Regions from separate parts of the Citricoccus parietis genome, predicted to be linked through region 1. Evidence: predicted binding sites of a transcription regulator. Region 1 holds the regulator's gene; the other holds the start of a gene.
The links. The regulator LexA, encoded in region 1, represses DNA repair genes until DNA is damaged. The targets are predictions, from matches to a motif close to TCGAACANNTGTTCGA.
Positions count from the first base shown of each region.

Region 2: the regulator LexA is predicted to act here: its motif matches at 3,047-3,062, upstream of ACFFIO_RS08040 (HNH endonuclease signature motif containing protein).

Region 1 covers NZ_JBHLWH010000027.1:156,053-163,956, reverse strand. Annotated here, with positions in the region: gene hflX (GTPase HflX) at 1-31, shown strand, start outside; gene ACFFIO_RS09820 (ATP-dependent DNA helicase) at 28-2,124, shown strand; gene ACFFIO_RS09815 (hypothetical protein) at 2,121-3,017, opposite strand; gene lexA (transcriptional repressor LexA) at 3,023-3,766, opposite strand; gene ACFFIO_RS09805 (LysM peptidoglycan-binding domain-containing protein) at 3,977-4,336, shown strand; gene ACFFIO_RS09800 (Ig-like domain-containing protein) at 4,447-7,904, shown strand, end outside.
Region 2 covers NZ_JBHLWH010000021.1:212,325-220,228, reverse strand. Annotated here, with positions in the region: gene mca (mycothiol conjugate amidase Mca) at 1-312, opposite strand, end outside; gene ACFFIO_RS08055 (DUF4307 domain-containing protein) at 620-1,087, shown strand; gene greA (transcription elongation factor GreA) at 1,332-1,823, shown strand; gene ACFFIO_RS08045 (GOLPH3/VPS74 family protein) at 2,088-2,732, shown strand; gene ACFFIO_RS08040 (HNH endonuclease signature motif containing protein) at 3,114-5,081, shown strand; gene ilvA (threonine ammonia-lyase) at 5,130-6,350, opposite strand; gene ACFFIO_RS08030 (AI-2E family transporter) at 6,431-7,904, opposite strand, start outside.

The DNA of each region.
Region 1 (7,904 bases):
CGCGGACGGACAGGAGCGCGCCGGAGCATGACAGAGACGGTCGAGGAAGCCGCGCCGGCTGCCGTGGCGGGGCCCGCCGCCGAGCCCCGTACCGACGCCGAGCGTGAGGCCCTGCGGCTGCTGGACGCCGCCGTCACAGCCACCGGGGGTCAGCGCCGGGAAGGGCAGCGGCGCATGGTCGTGGAGGTCGCCCGGTCCCTGGAGACCGGGCAGCACCTGCTGGTGCAGGCGGGCACCGGCACCGGGAAGTCGTTGGCGTACCTGGTGCCGGCGCTCCAGCACGCCCTGGAGGCCGAGAACCCGGTGGTGGTGGCCACCGCCACCCTGGCGTTGCAGTCCCAGATCATGCGACGGGATGCGCCCAAGCTGCTGGAAGCCCTGCGGGACGAGCTGCCCCGTCCCATGAACATCGCCCTGGTCAAGGGCCGGTCCAACTACCTGTGCAAGCACAAGCTGGAGGGCGGCTTCCCGGAGGAGGACGGCCAGGCACTGTTCGGCATGGCCGACGACGGCGAGATGCTGTCCGGATCCGACGGTGGCCCGACCAGCCCCCTGGGCCGCGAGGTCCTGCGGCTGCGGGAATGGTCCGAGGAGACGGACACGGGGGACCGGGACGACCTCGATCCGGGCGTCACCGACCGCGCGTGGCGCCAGGTCTCGGTGTCCGCGGTGGACTGCCTGGGCGCCCAGAAGTGCCCGATGGCGGCCGAGTGCTTCTCCGAGCGGGCGCGCGCGGACGCCGGAGAGGCAGACGTGGTGGTCACCAATCACGCCATGCTCGCCATCGCCGCCTTCGAGGGACTCGCGGTGCTGCCCGAGTTCGAGGCCGTGGTGGTGGACGAGGCCCACGAACTCCAGGACCGCGTGACCGGGGCGGTGACCGGCCAGCTCTCCGGGGCCATCGTGCAGGCCGCGGCCTCCTCGGCCCGTAAGCACACGGCCATCGCCGTGGAGGACCTGGTGCAGGCCGGCGCCGGCCTTGACGCCGCCTTCACCGCCACCCCCACGGGCCTGATACCGCGTGGGCCGGACGAGGTCCAGCAGAACGCCCTGAAGGCTGTCCGTGATGCGGCCCGCCAGGGGCTCAGTGATTCCAAGCCGAGCGGGGGAGGTGCCGACTCCGCGGCCGACGGCGGGCGTCAGATGGCCCGATCCCGGATGCAGGACGTCCTGGACGTGGCCGAGCGGATGCTGGAGACCACCCCGGACACCAGTCACCCCGAGGTGCTCTGGGCGTCCCGTCCGGGCCACTTCGAGCCCGGCACCGGGTGGATCCCCGGGGACGAGTCCGCGGCTCCGATGCTCTACGTGGCCCCGCTGTCCGTGGCCGGCAAACTCCGTGAGGGACTCTTCGGCCAGGCCACGACCGTGCTGACCTCGGCCACGCTGGCCATCGGTGAGTCGTTCAACCCGGTGGCGGGATCCCTCGGCCTGATGGGCGAGGGGGCGCCGGCCTGGACCGGTCTGGACGTGGGCAGCCCCTTCGACTACCCGAGGCAGGGTGTGCTCTACGTGGCCCGGCATCTGCCGAAGCCGGGTCGGTTCGCTGCCCCCGAGGCCTATGACGAACTCGAGGCACTGCTCAGGGCGTCCGGCGGCGGCGCTCTGTGCCTGTTCTCCTCCAAACGAGCCGCCGAGGACGCTGCCGCCGAGATGCGCACGCGGCTCGGTCCGAAGCCCACGATCCTGTGCCAGGGCGACACCACGCTGACCGCCCTGGTGCGTCAGTTCGCCACGGAGGAGGACACCTGTCTGTTCGGGACCATGAGCCTGTGGCAGGGCGTGGACGTACCCGGCGAGTCCTGCCGCCTGGTGGTCATCGATCGGATCCCGTTCCCGCGACCGGACGATCCCCTGTCCACGGCGCGGTCCAGAGACATCAGCCGGCATGGCGGCAACGGGTTCATGGCGGTCTCCGCCTCCCATGCGGCGGTCCGCCTGGCGCAGGGCGCCGGCCGGCTCATCAGGACCGCGACGGACCGCGGTGTGGTGGCTGTCCTCGACTCCAGGCTCGCGACGGAACGGTACGGATCGTTCCTGCGTTCGACCCTGCCGGACTTCTGGCCGACGGCCGATCCCTCCGTGGTCCGCGGCGTGCTGGAGCGGCTCCGTCCCGCTGACTAGCGGATCAGCATCTCGAGGGCGCCGACCGTGCGAATGGCCCGCCATTCGATGCCGGGGGCCGGGCTCCAGGCCGGCCAGTCCACGGACCATCCGCCATCGGGCTCCTGGGCGGATGCGAGCCACCGGCGGTCCCGGGACATCACGGCCGCAGGGACCAGGCCGCCGTAGAGGTCCGAGGGGAAGGGGACCGTCCAAGGATGGTGGACCAGGTCGAGCGCATGGATGCTCTCGTCCTCAACGCCACCCTGCACGGGGAGGGAGCCGTTGGCGGACAACCGCTCACGAAGGGCTGCCAGAATCGGGCTGTCGACCGAGCCCGTGGGAAGGCCGTCCGCAGCGAGGAACCTCAGGGCGTACTTGGCCTCATAGGCGGGCAGGTCGCCGGCAGTCGCAGCCCGGGACAAGCGGAGGCGGCACCAGTCCGAGGCGGCCTCAGCCCACCCGCCCGCGAACCCCGTCAGCAGGGCTGCGGCGGCGAAGCCATACGTGAGGTGCGAACCGCCGGGAACCGGTTGGACCCACGGTGCATGGGGCCACTCGAGGGAGGCCTCGGTGACGAACGGCACGGAACCGTCCAGCCCGGAAGTCGAGGCCACCCATTCCAGTCCAGAGCGAACCCAGGGGTGCTCGGCCAGATCCCAACCGGCCAAGAGGTCCAGAGCCGTCAGCGTGGAGAGCGCCTCACTCTTCGGTGACTGCACATCGGGTTCGAGGCCGTGACCGAATCCACCGTCAGGATTGCGGTACGCCCCCAGGGCAGCCAGGACACCCTCGGTGCCGCCGCCGTGGAGCAGCAGGTCCACCCGGCGGCGTTCGAGCAGCCGCCCGTGGGTGTAGACGAACTCCTCGGCATCCGCCACGCGGACGCCCGGCGGCAGAGGCCGATGGTTCATGGGGCTCAGAGCGCCCGGAGTACCGTGACGACCTTGCCCATGACCGTCGCCTCGTCGCCGAGGATGGGCTCATACGCAGAGTTCTGCGGCAGCAGCCACGTGTGGCCATCCCGCTGCCGGAAGGTCTTGACGGTGGCCTCGTCGTCCAGCAACGCGGCGACGATGTCCCCGTTCTGTGCGTTGTTCTGCTGACGCACCACCACCCAGTCGCCGTCGCAGATGGCCGCATCGACCATGGAATCGCCGTAGACCTTCAGCATGAACAGTTCCCCCTCGCCGGTCAGTTGACGCGGCAGGGTCATGACGTCCTCGACCTGCTGGTCGGCGAGGATCGGCCCACCGGCGGCAATCCGGCCCACCAGGGGGACCGGGACGGCATCACCGTCGGCGGCCCCGGTGTGCAGGGTCCTCACCGCCCCCTCCGGCGTGGCTGCCGATTCGGGGGACGTGACGGCGGACTCGGCCACGAGGGCCAGGCCGTTCTCGTCCAGCAGGACCTCCATGGCCCGCGGGCGGCCCGGATCCTTGCGGATGTAGCCGAGCTTCTCCAGCTGACCCAGTTGATGGGTGACCGATGACAGCGAGGCCAAGCCGGCCGCATCTCCGATCTCCCGCATGGACGGCGGATACCCGTGTGCGGCGATCGCAGAGCGGATGGATCCGAGGATGATCCGCTGACGATCGGTGAGGGGCCGGACGCCGTGATCGTGGTGCGGGTCCGGGGCGGGAGTGGGAATCCGGGGGGCCATTCGACCATCCGTTCTTATCGTGTCCGTCGGTCTTGGTGAAGTGTCTCTTGCTGGTCGCTGGGTCCGACGGTACCGGAGTCACACCCTCGATTCAAAGATATGTTCGAATTTTTCTTGGCATGTTTCGAACAGGCGTGCTAGACATGACGTCGAAGCAGTCGAACACACGTTCTAGATGGCCCGGGGTTCCGGGAGGAGAGGCAGAAGAGCATGAGCACTGCAGCATCGGTCCAGATCCGCACGGCCGGCTCCGCCGGATTCCACCTGAACCGCCGTGGTCGTTTCCTCTTCGTGGGGTTCCCCGTCATCGTTCTGGCGGTCCTGGCCGCAGTGGCCGCCGTCTTCTTCGGCGCCCACGGGATGGCTCCGGCGGCGGCCTCCGATGACCAGCCGGCTGCGGACGTGGAGACGGTCACGGTGAACTATGGCGACACCTTGTGGGCCATCGCCGGGCGCACGGCCCCCGAGTCGCCCCGCAACGAGGCCATCCTGCGCATCGGCGAACTTAATGACCTCGACGGTGGCGACCTGCAGCCCGGTCAGGTGTTGTTCGTCCCCGCTGGGGCCTGAGTCTCCGCTGGCCCCGCAGGGAGTGCCGGGGGATTCGACTCCCTTCAGCCCGCCGCTAGGATGGCCTGGGTCCGTAGTGAGGCGGATCAACTGCTGATGACGGGGCACTCATGGGGAACAAGCGCAAGCAGATGAAGTCTGTGGCGACCCCGGTGGCCTTCTCCGCCGTCGGTGCCCTCGTGGCCACTGGTGCCTTCCTCTATCCCGGCTTCGACACGGCTGACCTCGACCTGCATGATGCCGGCATCTGGGTCACCCACAACAGTGGGGGATACGTCGGCCACCTGAACCACGAGTCCACCATCCTGGACGGTGGTTTCCGGCCCCCGGTGGAGGACTTCGAACTTCACCAGGAGGATGCCACCGCCCTCATGCTGGACCCGGCCTCCGGCGCCTTGACCTCCATTGACACCACCGCCATGGTCGCCGGCGACCAGGTCATGATGCCGGCCACCCAGGATTTCGCGCTGGGCGCCGGCGTCATCTCGGCCAGCAATCCCGCCGAGGGGGCCGTCTACGCGGGGACGGTGGACCCGACGCCCCAGGTCTCGACGGACGAACCGCTCTACGAGGCCGAGGGAGCCGTGACGTCGACGACCACGGTGGGTGGCGAGGTGTTCGTGGCGGACCTCGGCCGGGACACCGTGATTCGCTTCGCGGCCGAGGGCGAGCAGCCTGGTGCCCTGGTGGAGACCCGCCAGGACGGCCTCGAAGGGTTGTCCGGAATGCAGGAACCGCAGCTGGTGGCCGTGGGCGACGTTCCGGTGGTGGTGGACCCTGAGTCCGGCACCCTGTCCTGGCCAGGCCACTCCGTGCAGGATGAGCGGCTGGTGGGTGCGGTGCCACAGCCGTCCGGTCCTGAGGTGGACCAGGTGGCTTTGTCTACCGAGCGGGACCTGGTCACCGTGGCTCTGTCCAACGGGGACATTCAGGCCATGAGCATCGTCCCTCCCACGGACGCCTCCGCCGGATCGACCTCACCCGCTGGTGCTGACGGCAGTGTGGCGGCAACGGCCCCCGTTCGGGTAGCCGGTTGCCTTCATGCCGCCTCGGCCGTCACCGGGCACTACCTGCAGGACTGTGACGGTGAAGAACAGGATCAGATCGTCCCCATCCCCGAGCTGACGGCCGGCGCGGAGCTGGTCTTCCGGGTGAACCGCGATGTCGTGGTACTCAACGACACGACGTCCGGGACCAACTGGATGGTCCTCGACCAGATGAAGGTGGTCGCCAACTGGGACGACCTCGAACCGCCCCAGGGCGAGGGCGAGGAGACGGAGGAGGAATCCGACGAGGTCACCCAGGAGACCGCTCTGCCGGAGCGGCAGGAGGAGAACAGGCCGCCCGTGGCGGAGGATGACAGTTTCGGCGTGCGGCCCGGGCGGACCACGCAATTGCCCGTCCTGTTCAATGACTCCGACCCGGACGGTGATGTCCTGACGGTCTCCCTCGAGGGTGACCAGCCCTCAGTGGGCACGGTGCAGGAGATCATCGACGGCATCGGGTTGCAGGTCGTCGTCCCGAAATCCGCGAGCGGCCGGTCCGAGGTGTCCTATGTGGCCAACGACGGGCGTGGTGGCACGGATACGGCTCAGATCTCTCTGCAGGTGGTGCCGGACAGTGAGAATCGGGGGCCCACCCAGGAGCGCAAGGCGGTGCTGCGCGTGCCGGCCGGAGAATCTGTGACGAGCCAGGTCCTGACCGACTGGATCGACCCGGACGGTGACGACCTCCAGCTCGTGGGCGCCCTGGCAGAGGAGCCGGACACCGTGCGCACCCGTCCGGACGGCCAGCTCACGTACCAAGACAACACCGGCGAAGCCGGACGCCGGGACATCCAGGTCTCCGTGACCGACGGGCGCGAGACCACCACGGGCACGGTGCAGATCGAGGTCCTCGAACGCGGATCTGTCCATCCGCCGATCACCCAGGCAGACCACGTCACCGTCCAGGCGGGGCAGGAGATCACGTTCTACCCGCTCGAGAACGACACCGATCCACTGGGCGGCCAACTGCGCCTCGCCCAAGTGGCTGCTGTAGAGAATGCGGAGATCGACTACTCGGCCGCCGGGGGATCGGTGCAGTGGTCCTCGGATGTCGCCGACACCTACTACGTCGAGTATCTGGCGGCGAACGAGTACGACTCCGCCCCCGGGTTGATCCGCGTGGACGTCGTGGAGAGTGAGGAGAGCTCCGGACTGCCGGTGGCCGTGCGTGACATCGCGCTGTTGCCGGCGGGCGGTCAGACCCTCGTCAACGTCCTGGGCAATGACACCGACCCGACCGGAGGCGTGCTCGTGGTGCAGGGGGTCCAGGATGCCACGACCGAGTCCGGGGTGCCGGCCCCGTTGAAACTGGCCGTCGAGGACTTCAACCACATCCGGGTGGTGGACACCGGCGGGATGACCGGTCCCGCCACCTTCTCCTATTCAGTGTCGAACGCCCAGGGCACCTCCGAGGGTCAGGTCACCGTGGTGCCGCTGCCGGAACCGGAGGTCATGCAGCCGCCCATCGCCGTCGCGGATGCGGCGAACGTCCGCGTCGGTGATGTGGTCACCATCGACGTCCTGGCCAATGACACCCACCCCAACCAGGAAGAACTGAGCCTGAAGCCGGAACTCGACCGCCAGGTCGCCGAAGGCCGCGGGATCGGTTTCGTCTCCGATGGAAAGGTCAGGTTCCGCGCCGGCAGTGAGCCAGGGCGGGCCACTCTCGCCTACACGGTGCGTGCCCCGGACGGGCAGGCGGCCTCGGCCACCGTGGAGATCACCATGGTGCCGATGGATCGAGAGTCCAACAACCCGCCGGTGCCCCTCTCCGTGTCCGCCCGCGTGCTCTCCGGAGAAGCCGTGGCGGTGCCGATCCCGTTGGACGGGATCGATCCGGACGGAGACTCCGTGACCCTGGAGGGCGTGCAGTCGCCACCCACCCAGGGTTCCGTACGCATGGAGAAGGGTCGGCTGGTGTACACCGCCTCCAGTGCCGCCACTGGTTCTGACCACTTCACCTACTCGATCGTGGACCGGCTGGGCGCGCGGGCCACCGGCACCGTGACCATCGGGATCGCTCAGCCGCTGAGCACGAACCATCCGCCGGTCGCCTTGGACGACTCGGTCGAGGTCCGGCCCGGGCGCACCTTCACCACGAACGTCCTGGCCAACGACGCCGATCCCGACGGCGATCAGGTGACCCTGGTGCAGGACCGATTCGCCCCCAGCCAGCCGGAGGTGCCGGTGGACATCGTGGACGGACGGGTCCGCGTCGTCACCCCGGAGACCGAGGGTTTCCTCAACATCGGCTACACCATCGCCGACCCCGCCGGCGCCACCGCTACGGCCAACCTCTCCATCCGCGTGGATGAGGAAGCCCCGCTCATGCCGCCCATCGCCCGCGACGACCTCGTTGGGGTCGAGGAGATCGACGGTCGGGAGCAGATCTCCGTCTCGGTCCTGGACAACGACGAGGACCCCGATGGCGCCGTGGAGGACCTCGAGCTCGGCGTGGACGAGGCCGCCCAGGCGGCCGGTGCCCGTGTGGAGGGCACCAACGTGGTCGTCCCCGTGCAGCC
Region 2 (7,904 bases), on a different contig from region 1:
CAGGGGGAGGGTGCCGAAGCTGCCGAAGGGCAGCGGGGGCATCGGATCACCCTCGGGCAGTCCGGAGTCCATGAAGCCGAGCCACCGGTGCTCGATGCCGAGAGCGGCCCCGGCCTCCTGCATCTCGGTCCGCCGCACGCCGGTGATGTCCCGGTCCAGGCGCACCGTGTCCCCGTAGCCCGGGTTGAGCAGGTCCCCCCGCTCACCCCCGGTACAGGTCACGACCATGACCTCGGCTCCGGCGGCCTCGTAGGCGGCCATCATGGCGGCGCCCTTGGAGGATTCGTCGTCCGGGTGGGCATGGACGGCCATCAGCCGCAGACCCTGGGACGCCGGCACTCCCCCGGCCTCGGGGACGGCATGGTGTTCTTCCGGCTCGACCGAGCCGTACGACGTCTGCCCCACGGACACCCCGAATTCCGGCGCAGCGATGCCGTCCCGGTGCTCCGGGTCGTCCAGGTTGGTCGGGTTCGTACTGCTCACGTGGCCTCGGCTGCTTTCCCGTCCCGGAGGTCACCCGCCGGTGTGTGCGGGGGTTCGGGACGGCATGTTCGGGGACCGGTCGGTCCGGGGAATGAACTGCGGTGGACGGTGACGCGCCGGGATACCATGGAGTGATATGACTTCTACACTCCAGACCTCGGCGGAGCCTGCTCCGGTGGACAGCCTAGCGAACCGGTATGGGCGTCCCCAACGGATCCGCCCCTCGTTCGCTCAGCGCTGGGGAAAATGGATCGCCGCCGCGGCCCTCGCCCTGGCCGTGGGGGTCATCGTGTGGTTCACCGCCTCAGCCAACGCCCAGACGCTGGGTTGGAAGGACGTCGGTTTCACGATCGAGTCGCCCACGCAGGCCTCGGTGCGGTTCCAGCTCACCAAGGACCCTGAGGACACGGTCCAGTGCGCCATCCAGGTGCTCTCGGAGGAGAAGGCCGTGGTCGGCTGGCGTACCGTCACCATCGGTCCGGAGCCGGCGTCCGAGGACTCCAGGCCAGCGGGCACCCCGACGTACTACGACGTCGACCTGCGCACCGATGCGCTCGGCGTCAATGGCGGCGTGAACGCGTGCTGGTTCCCCGAGGACTCATGAGACGCACATCACCTCGAATATGACGTATCTGAAACACATCCGTTAGAATCAAGAGCAGTACGTTTCAACCCCGCCTGTCGGGGGCCTCCCGTGGAACACCGGGTGGCTCCGCCGGCGGGGTTCTTGCATGATCGCCCCCCGGGCCGCACTAGGCGGCTCAGCATCATGCGCGCGGCAGCACCGGCAGTCCCTCAGTGGCGTACCGGATGGCCGCTGACGAGCAATTCGAAGGAGACACGCGTCCATGAGCAACACCGATAGCGCTCCCTGGCTGACCCAGGAGGCCTACGACCGCCTGAAGCAGGAACTGGATCAGATCTCCGGACCCGGCCGTCAGGAGATCATCGACCGCATCGAGCAGGCGCGCGAAGAGGGTGACCTCAAGGAGAACGGCGGTTACCACGCCGCTCGCGAGGAGCAGTCCAAGAACGAGGGCCGCATCATCGAGCTCAAGCGACTGCTCGAGACCGCCCAGGTGGGCGCTTCCCCGGAGGACAACGGCGTGGTGGAGCCCGGCATGGTCGTGGAGGCCAAGATCGCCGGCGACCTGGAGGCCTTCCTCTTCGGCAACCGCGAGATCGCCGATGACAAGGACTCCATCACCGTCTACTCCGAGCGCTCCCCGCTGGGTGCCGCCATCCAGGGCTCCAAGGTCGGCGACAAGCTGACCTATGCCGCCCCGAACGGCAAGGACATCGCGGTGGAGATCGTCTCCGCCAAGCCGTACAAGGCCTGATTGTCACGCGGGCGGACCTGGCGCTGACAGCCTGGTCCGACCGGCAGGGCCCGTTCCCTGCACACCGCTTTCCCGACGGCGGTGCACCGGTTCCCCGGTGCGCCGCCGTTCTCGTGGGTGAGGTTGCTGGTGGGTGAGGCTGCCGGTGGGTGAGGCTGCCGGTGGGGCGGGTGGCCTGCCAGGTGAGGCGGCGGGTGTGGCGACGGATGACGTAGCGGCCAGCGGAACGCGACGGCCAGCCCGGTACCTTGTTAGGCTGGTGGCATGCTCATCGTCGAAGAGATGTTCCTGCTGCTCACCAAGGACCACGGGACGGCCAGCCGAGCGCGGGGATACCGCCGCTATGGTCTCGCGGCGGCCGCCCTCGCCGACCTCGCCGAGCTCGGGACGATCGAGATCGCCCGGGAGGGCAAGGACCCGCAGGTCACGGTGGTGCGGGCCGGGATGACCGGCCACGCTCCGCTGGATGCCGTCCTGCCGGCCCTGGACTCGATGTCGGGGCAGAAGATCTCCACCCTGGTGGGCCGTTCCCAGCTCGACCCGGACACGGCCGTGGGCCGGAGCCTGGCCCGGCAGGGCATCGTCACCGAGGAGTCCCGCTTCCTCGGTGGACCTCACTTCATGACCACCAGTCCTGCCCCGGAGATCGCCCTGCGTGAGCGGCTGGGCCAGGTGCTCACCGGCGACCGTCCGGCCACCCTCGCCGAGGCGACGGAACTCGGCCTCCTCAAGGCCCTCAACGTGGCCCACGGTCTATTGGGCCCGGCCCGCGGCCAGATGGATCGGCGCGAGCTGTCCCGGCGCATCGAGGAGATCTCCCATAGCGTTCCGGCCGTGGAGGCCGTCAAGCGCCGAGTGGGCCCCTTCACCGCGTCCACCATGGCCACGGTCGTCACCAACGCTGACTGAGAATCCACAGACCCCGAGCCCGTCCCGCCTCGGTCCTCATTCAGTCCCGAGCCCAGGCCTCATCCCAGTCCTGGCCCCAGGCCTCATCCCAGTCTTGGCCCCAGCCCTCATCCCAGTCCTGACCCCAGCCCTCATCCCAGTCCTGACCCCAGCCCTCGCCCCAGTCCTGACCCCAGCCCTCGCCCCATTCCTGGGCAACCGAGTAAGCCTCTCTTGGTCCGCCTCGTCCTCCACGCTGTCCTCCACACCGCGCAGCTTGAGGCGTGCCAACCACATCTCGAGCCCTCAGCGCTAAACTCGTCCGCCACTCGTGTTCGAATACCAGTACTAGTCCATCATGGCTGGTGGAAAACGGTTCAAGGGCACAGGACGGGAGGGTCGATGGCAGATAGTGATGAGCTGGCTGAGCTGCCCCTGCCCGAACTATTGGCGCAATCCCGCGCCTTGGCCGCCGAACTCTCCTCTCGATTGGCTGACCCAAGACTGGCGGACCGATTGCCCCGCCTCCGGCGGCACCCGGCAGAAGACCGTAGCGCTGACTGGGGCCTCTACGCCCATGCGGACCGTCCCACCCCTGAGGTAGACGGTTCGGGGGACTCAGACGATTCCGGCAGAGCCGGGCAGCGGGGCGGGGACATGCACATCGGCGGAGCTTCAGACTCCGGGGACGCCTCGGTCATCGACGATGAATCGGGCAATCATGAAGATGAGGACTCCCCCTGCAGCGAGAACGTGGCCGGGTCCTTGCCGGAGTTGCATGTGGGCGTGGAGGCGCTGGCGCGCGCCATCGACTCCGCGCGGACCGCCCTGGCCGGGCACACTGACCGGATTTTCGAGGCACATCAACTTCGGGAGGAAGTGTTGGGCATCCCGCCCGGAAAGTGTGCCTTCAGGAACGGCGCAGAATACTTGCGCGACCTCTTGCGGATCGACCGTCGCGAGGCGAAAGCCCGGCTGGCCCGGGCCGCCCACACCATGGCGTCGCTGACACTGGACCGAGCCACCGTGATACCCGCCGATATGCCGGTCCTGTCCGAGGCGGTGCAGAAAGCCGAGCTGGGCGAAGCAGCGGTGGACATGATCGTGGGAACGATCGCCTCCGCCCAACGCGAGGCCGTCCTGGCAAACACGGCTCCCGGAACGGTAGACGGCCTTCTCGCGGACGGTGAACGGCTGCTCGTCGCCCAGGCCCGGGATCTGGATCCGGACACGCTGAGAAAGGTCTGCACTCACTGGCGGCAGCGTTTCGAAGCCGTGGTCAATCCAGACGGTTCCGAACCGACCGACGACCAGCTCAAGGCCATGCAGGGCCTGTTCTACCGCGGCCCGGGCAAGGGGCTGCATCAGTGGACACTGCTGGCCAGCGACGCACAGCATGAAGTCCTCAAGACGGTGATCTCCGCTGCATCCAGCCCCCGGAAGACTCGCTCTGACTGCAGGACGGACCCGAAGGGTCGAAACCATGACCACATCGGCACTGGCACTGGCACTGGCACCAACACCAACGATGCAGACTGTGCAACCGAACTGGCCGCGAATGAGGCCCTCGACGGACGCCGCCGGGCTCAGCGAGAACTCGACGGGCTCGTCAGTGCTTTGACGGGCGCGCTGGCCCTGGTCGGTATCGGTCCTGAGACGGGCATGGACGCGGACGGCCGCAGCATCGGGAACACCAACCCGACGGGCAACGCCCACCCTGGACCCAGGGGCCGGGCCCGGCCCCAGATCATGGCGGTCATCGACTACGAAACCCTGTTCGCCCGATTCGGCACTGCGGACGACGTGCATGTCGACGAACGGACTCCACGAAGCGGCTCGAACGAATCATCCGGACACCTCGGCCCACCCGGCCCATCTAGTCCACTTGGTCCACTTGGTCCACCGAGTCCACCGAGTCCACCGGGACGCCATGATCGGACGATCTCGACCATGTCCTACGTGGGAGACGTCAATCCACAGACGATCCGACAGCTCGCGTGCGAGGCCGATCTGATCCCGGTCGTGCTGGGCGGCAGCGGCGAGGTCCTGGACGTGGGCCGCTCCAAGCGGTTGTTCACGCCTCAGCTCAGGCGCGCCATCACCGCCCGGGACGGTGGTTGCACGGCACCCGGTTGCTCGATTCCGGCACCGTGGTGCGAGGCCCACCACATCCACCACTGGGAGGACGGTGGTCCGACATCGGTGGAGAACGGAGCACTGCTGTGCTCACACCACCACCACGCCGTTCACGCCGGAGCCTGGGAGATCTCCGTCCGCCGGGGCATCCCGTGGTTCGTCCCGGCCCGGTATCTCGACCCCGAACGGCGGCCCCGCCGCAACTTCTATTGGCGTCCCGGTCTGGCGGCTTAGACATGGTGCCCAAGGGTCAGGATGCGTGGGCCGCTCAGAGGAACCCGGCTAATGTTGCACGATCGGCTGGTAGCCGGAGGAGCGCAACCGGCCCAGCACCTGCTCCGAGTGCTCGGGTCCGCGGGTCTCCATGTCGATCGTGATCGTCACGTCCCCCATGCTGAGTGAGCCGCCGATGCGGCTGTGGTCCACCCGGGTGACGTTGGCCTCGGTCTCGGAGATGATCCGGGAGATGTTGGACAGCTCGCCGGGACGGTCTCGCAGGGAGATCTTGACGGTCAGGTAGCGACCGCCCGCGGCCAGGCCGGACTGGATGACCTTGAGCATCAGCATCGGGTCCACGTTGCCGCCAGAGAGCAGTGCCACGGTGTGCTGGGACTCAATCCCGAGCTCGGCCAGCTTGCCCTCCAGCAACGCGGCCACGCCCACCACGCCGGCGGGCTCGACCACCATCTTGGACCGCTCCAGCAGGAACACCAGGGCGTTGGCGATCGCGTCCTCGGATACGGTGACGACTCCGTCCACGAGTTCCTTGATGATCTGGAAGGGAATCTGGCCGGGCTTGCCCACGGCGATGCCGTCGGCGATGGTCGAGACGTGGGAGAGCGGCACCACGGCGTCTGCGGCCAGCGACGGCGGATAGGCCGCGGCGTTCTCCGCCTGGACGCCGATGATGTTGATGTGCCGGCCCTGACGGCGGGCCATCTCCTTGACGGCCACGGCCACGCCGGCGAGCAGGCCGCCGCCACCGATTCCCATCACCAGCGTGTCCACCTCCGGATCCTGTTCGAGGATCTCCAGGCCGATCGTGCCCTGGCCGGCCACCACGTCGGCATTGTCGAAGGGATGGATGAAAACCGAGCCGGACTCGTCCGCATACCGCTGCGCCTCGGACAGGGCCTCATCCACGTTGTTGCCGTGCAGCATCACCTCGGCGCCGTGATCCTTCGTGGCCTGCAGCTTCGGCAGCGCCACGCCGCGGGGCATGAAGATGGTCGCCTTGATCCCCAGCTTGGATGCTGCCAAGGCCACCCCCTGGGCGTGGTTGCCGGCGGACGCCGCCACGACCCCGCGAGCACGCTCGTCCTCGGAGAGCTTGGCCATCCGGACGTAGGCGCCGCGCACCTTGAAAGAGCCGGCACGCTGCAGATTCTCGCACTTGAGGTGAACCACCGAGCCGGTGAGCCGGCCCAGGGCCCTGGAGTGGTCCAGCGGCGTGGGGACGATGACCCCGTCCAGCAGTCGCCGGGCCTCCTCGATGTCCGCCAGGGTGACGGGAAGTCCCGGGAATTCCGCGCGGTCCGCAGCCGTACCCGTCGCGGTATCTGCACTGCTCTGGGGGGTGGTGGTCACTGTGGTCCTCCGTTTCGGTCCGGCCGGCGGCCGGAGTGGTCCATCCCCGTATTGTCCTCCCCCGCGGACCCTCTGCCGCGAAGATTGCCCGCAGTGCCGGTTCCGGGGTCGGCTGGGGCACCGGTATCAGCCTCTGGGCCGACACCGAGTCCAGCAGTGGGGCCACCACCGGGGCCGGCGTCGAGACGGTCCTTGGATCTGGCACCGGGGCGGGCATCAGGGTCAGCATCAGGCTCGGTGCCGGCACTCGCGGCGCGATCCCTGCGGAAACGGCCAGGCAGGAAGCGCGAGCGGGACTGTGACCGCTTGAGCTGGCGGCGAGCCTGACGTCGCCGCTTGGCTGACAGGGCACTCTCGGCGGCGCTGGGAGCGCCGCCACCAGCGCTGCCGGATGCTCCGCCGTCGCCGGCGTCACCGTCGCCACCGGATCTGCTGGATCCGCCAGCACCACTCGTGGCCCGGCGGACCACGCCGTCGATGGTCACGTAGGCCCGGCCCCAGGGCCCCTCGAGACCGGCGGCTCGATCCTTGAGCCCAGCGGCCCGGTCCTTGAGCCGGGTATCACGGTAGTCCGAGGCTGCCGCGGGTTCGGGTTCGTTCTCGAGCCATGGCTTGGCGTGGAGGTATTTGATGGTGGAGTTCAGGAAGGCCATCAACGGCACGGCAAAGATCGCACCGACCAGACCCATCACCGCGGTGCCCCCGGCCACAGCCAGGAACACGGCCAGCGGGTGGAGGCTGACCGCACGCCCCATGACCAACGGCTGCAGGACGTTGCCTTCGATCTGCTGGACCAGGAGCACCACGCCGAGCATGATCAGGGCGTTCACCCAGCCGTTGGCCACGAGCGCCAGCAACACAGCCACCGCGCCGGTCAGGAAGGCACCCACGAGTGGGATGAACGAGCCGAAGAACACCAGCACACCGAGGGGCAGAGCCAGCGGCACGCCGAGGATCAAGGCACCCAGGCCGATGCCCAGGGCATCCACGAACGCCACGAAGATCTGGACCCGGACGTAGCTGCCGAGGGAGGTCCAGCCGACATCTCCAGCGCCGTCGATGGCGATGCGATGGCGGGCGGGGACGAAATTCAGGCAGAACCGCCAGATCCTCCTGCCGTCATAGAGGAAGAAGATCAGCGCGAAGACGGCCAGCACCGTGCCGGCGGCGAGGTTGCCGGCGGTGGAACCGAAGCCCAGGGCACCCGAGAGGATGGTCTGGCTGTTGTCCCGGACCGCCTCGCCGAGGTCCGAGAGGATGTCGTTCCATTGGTCCGTGGTGACGCCGAAGGTCTCCAGCCAGGCGACGATGCCCTGGACGCCCACCACGATCTGGTCCCGCATGTCCGTGAATCCCACGGCGAGCTGCTGGCCGACGAGGGTGAGCAGGCCCAGGACGACGACGATGAATCCGAGGATGACGCCGGTCACAGACAGTCCCCGCGGGAGGCCCCAACCCACGAGCCGCTTG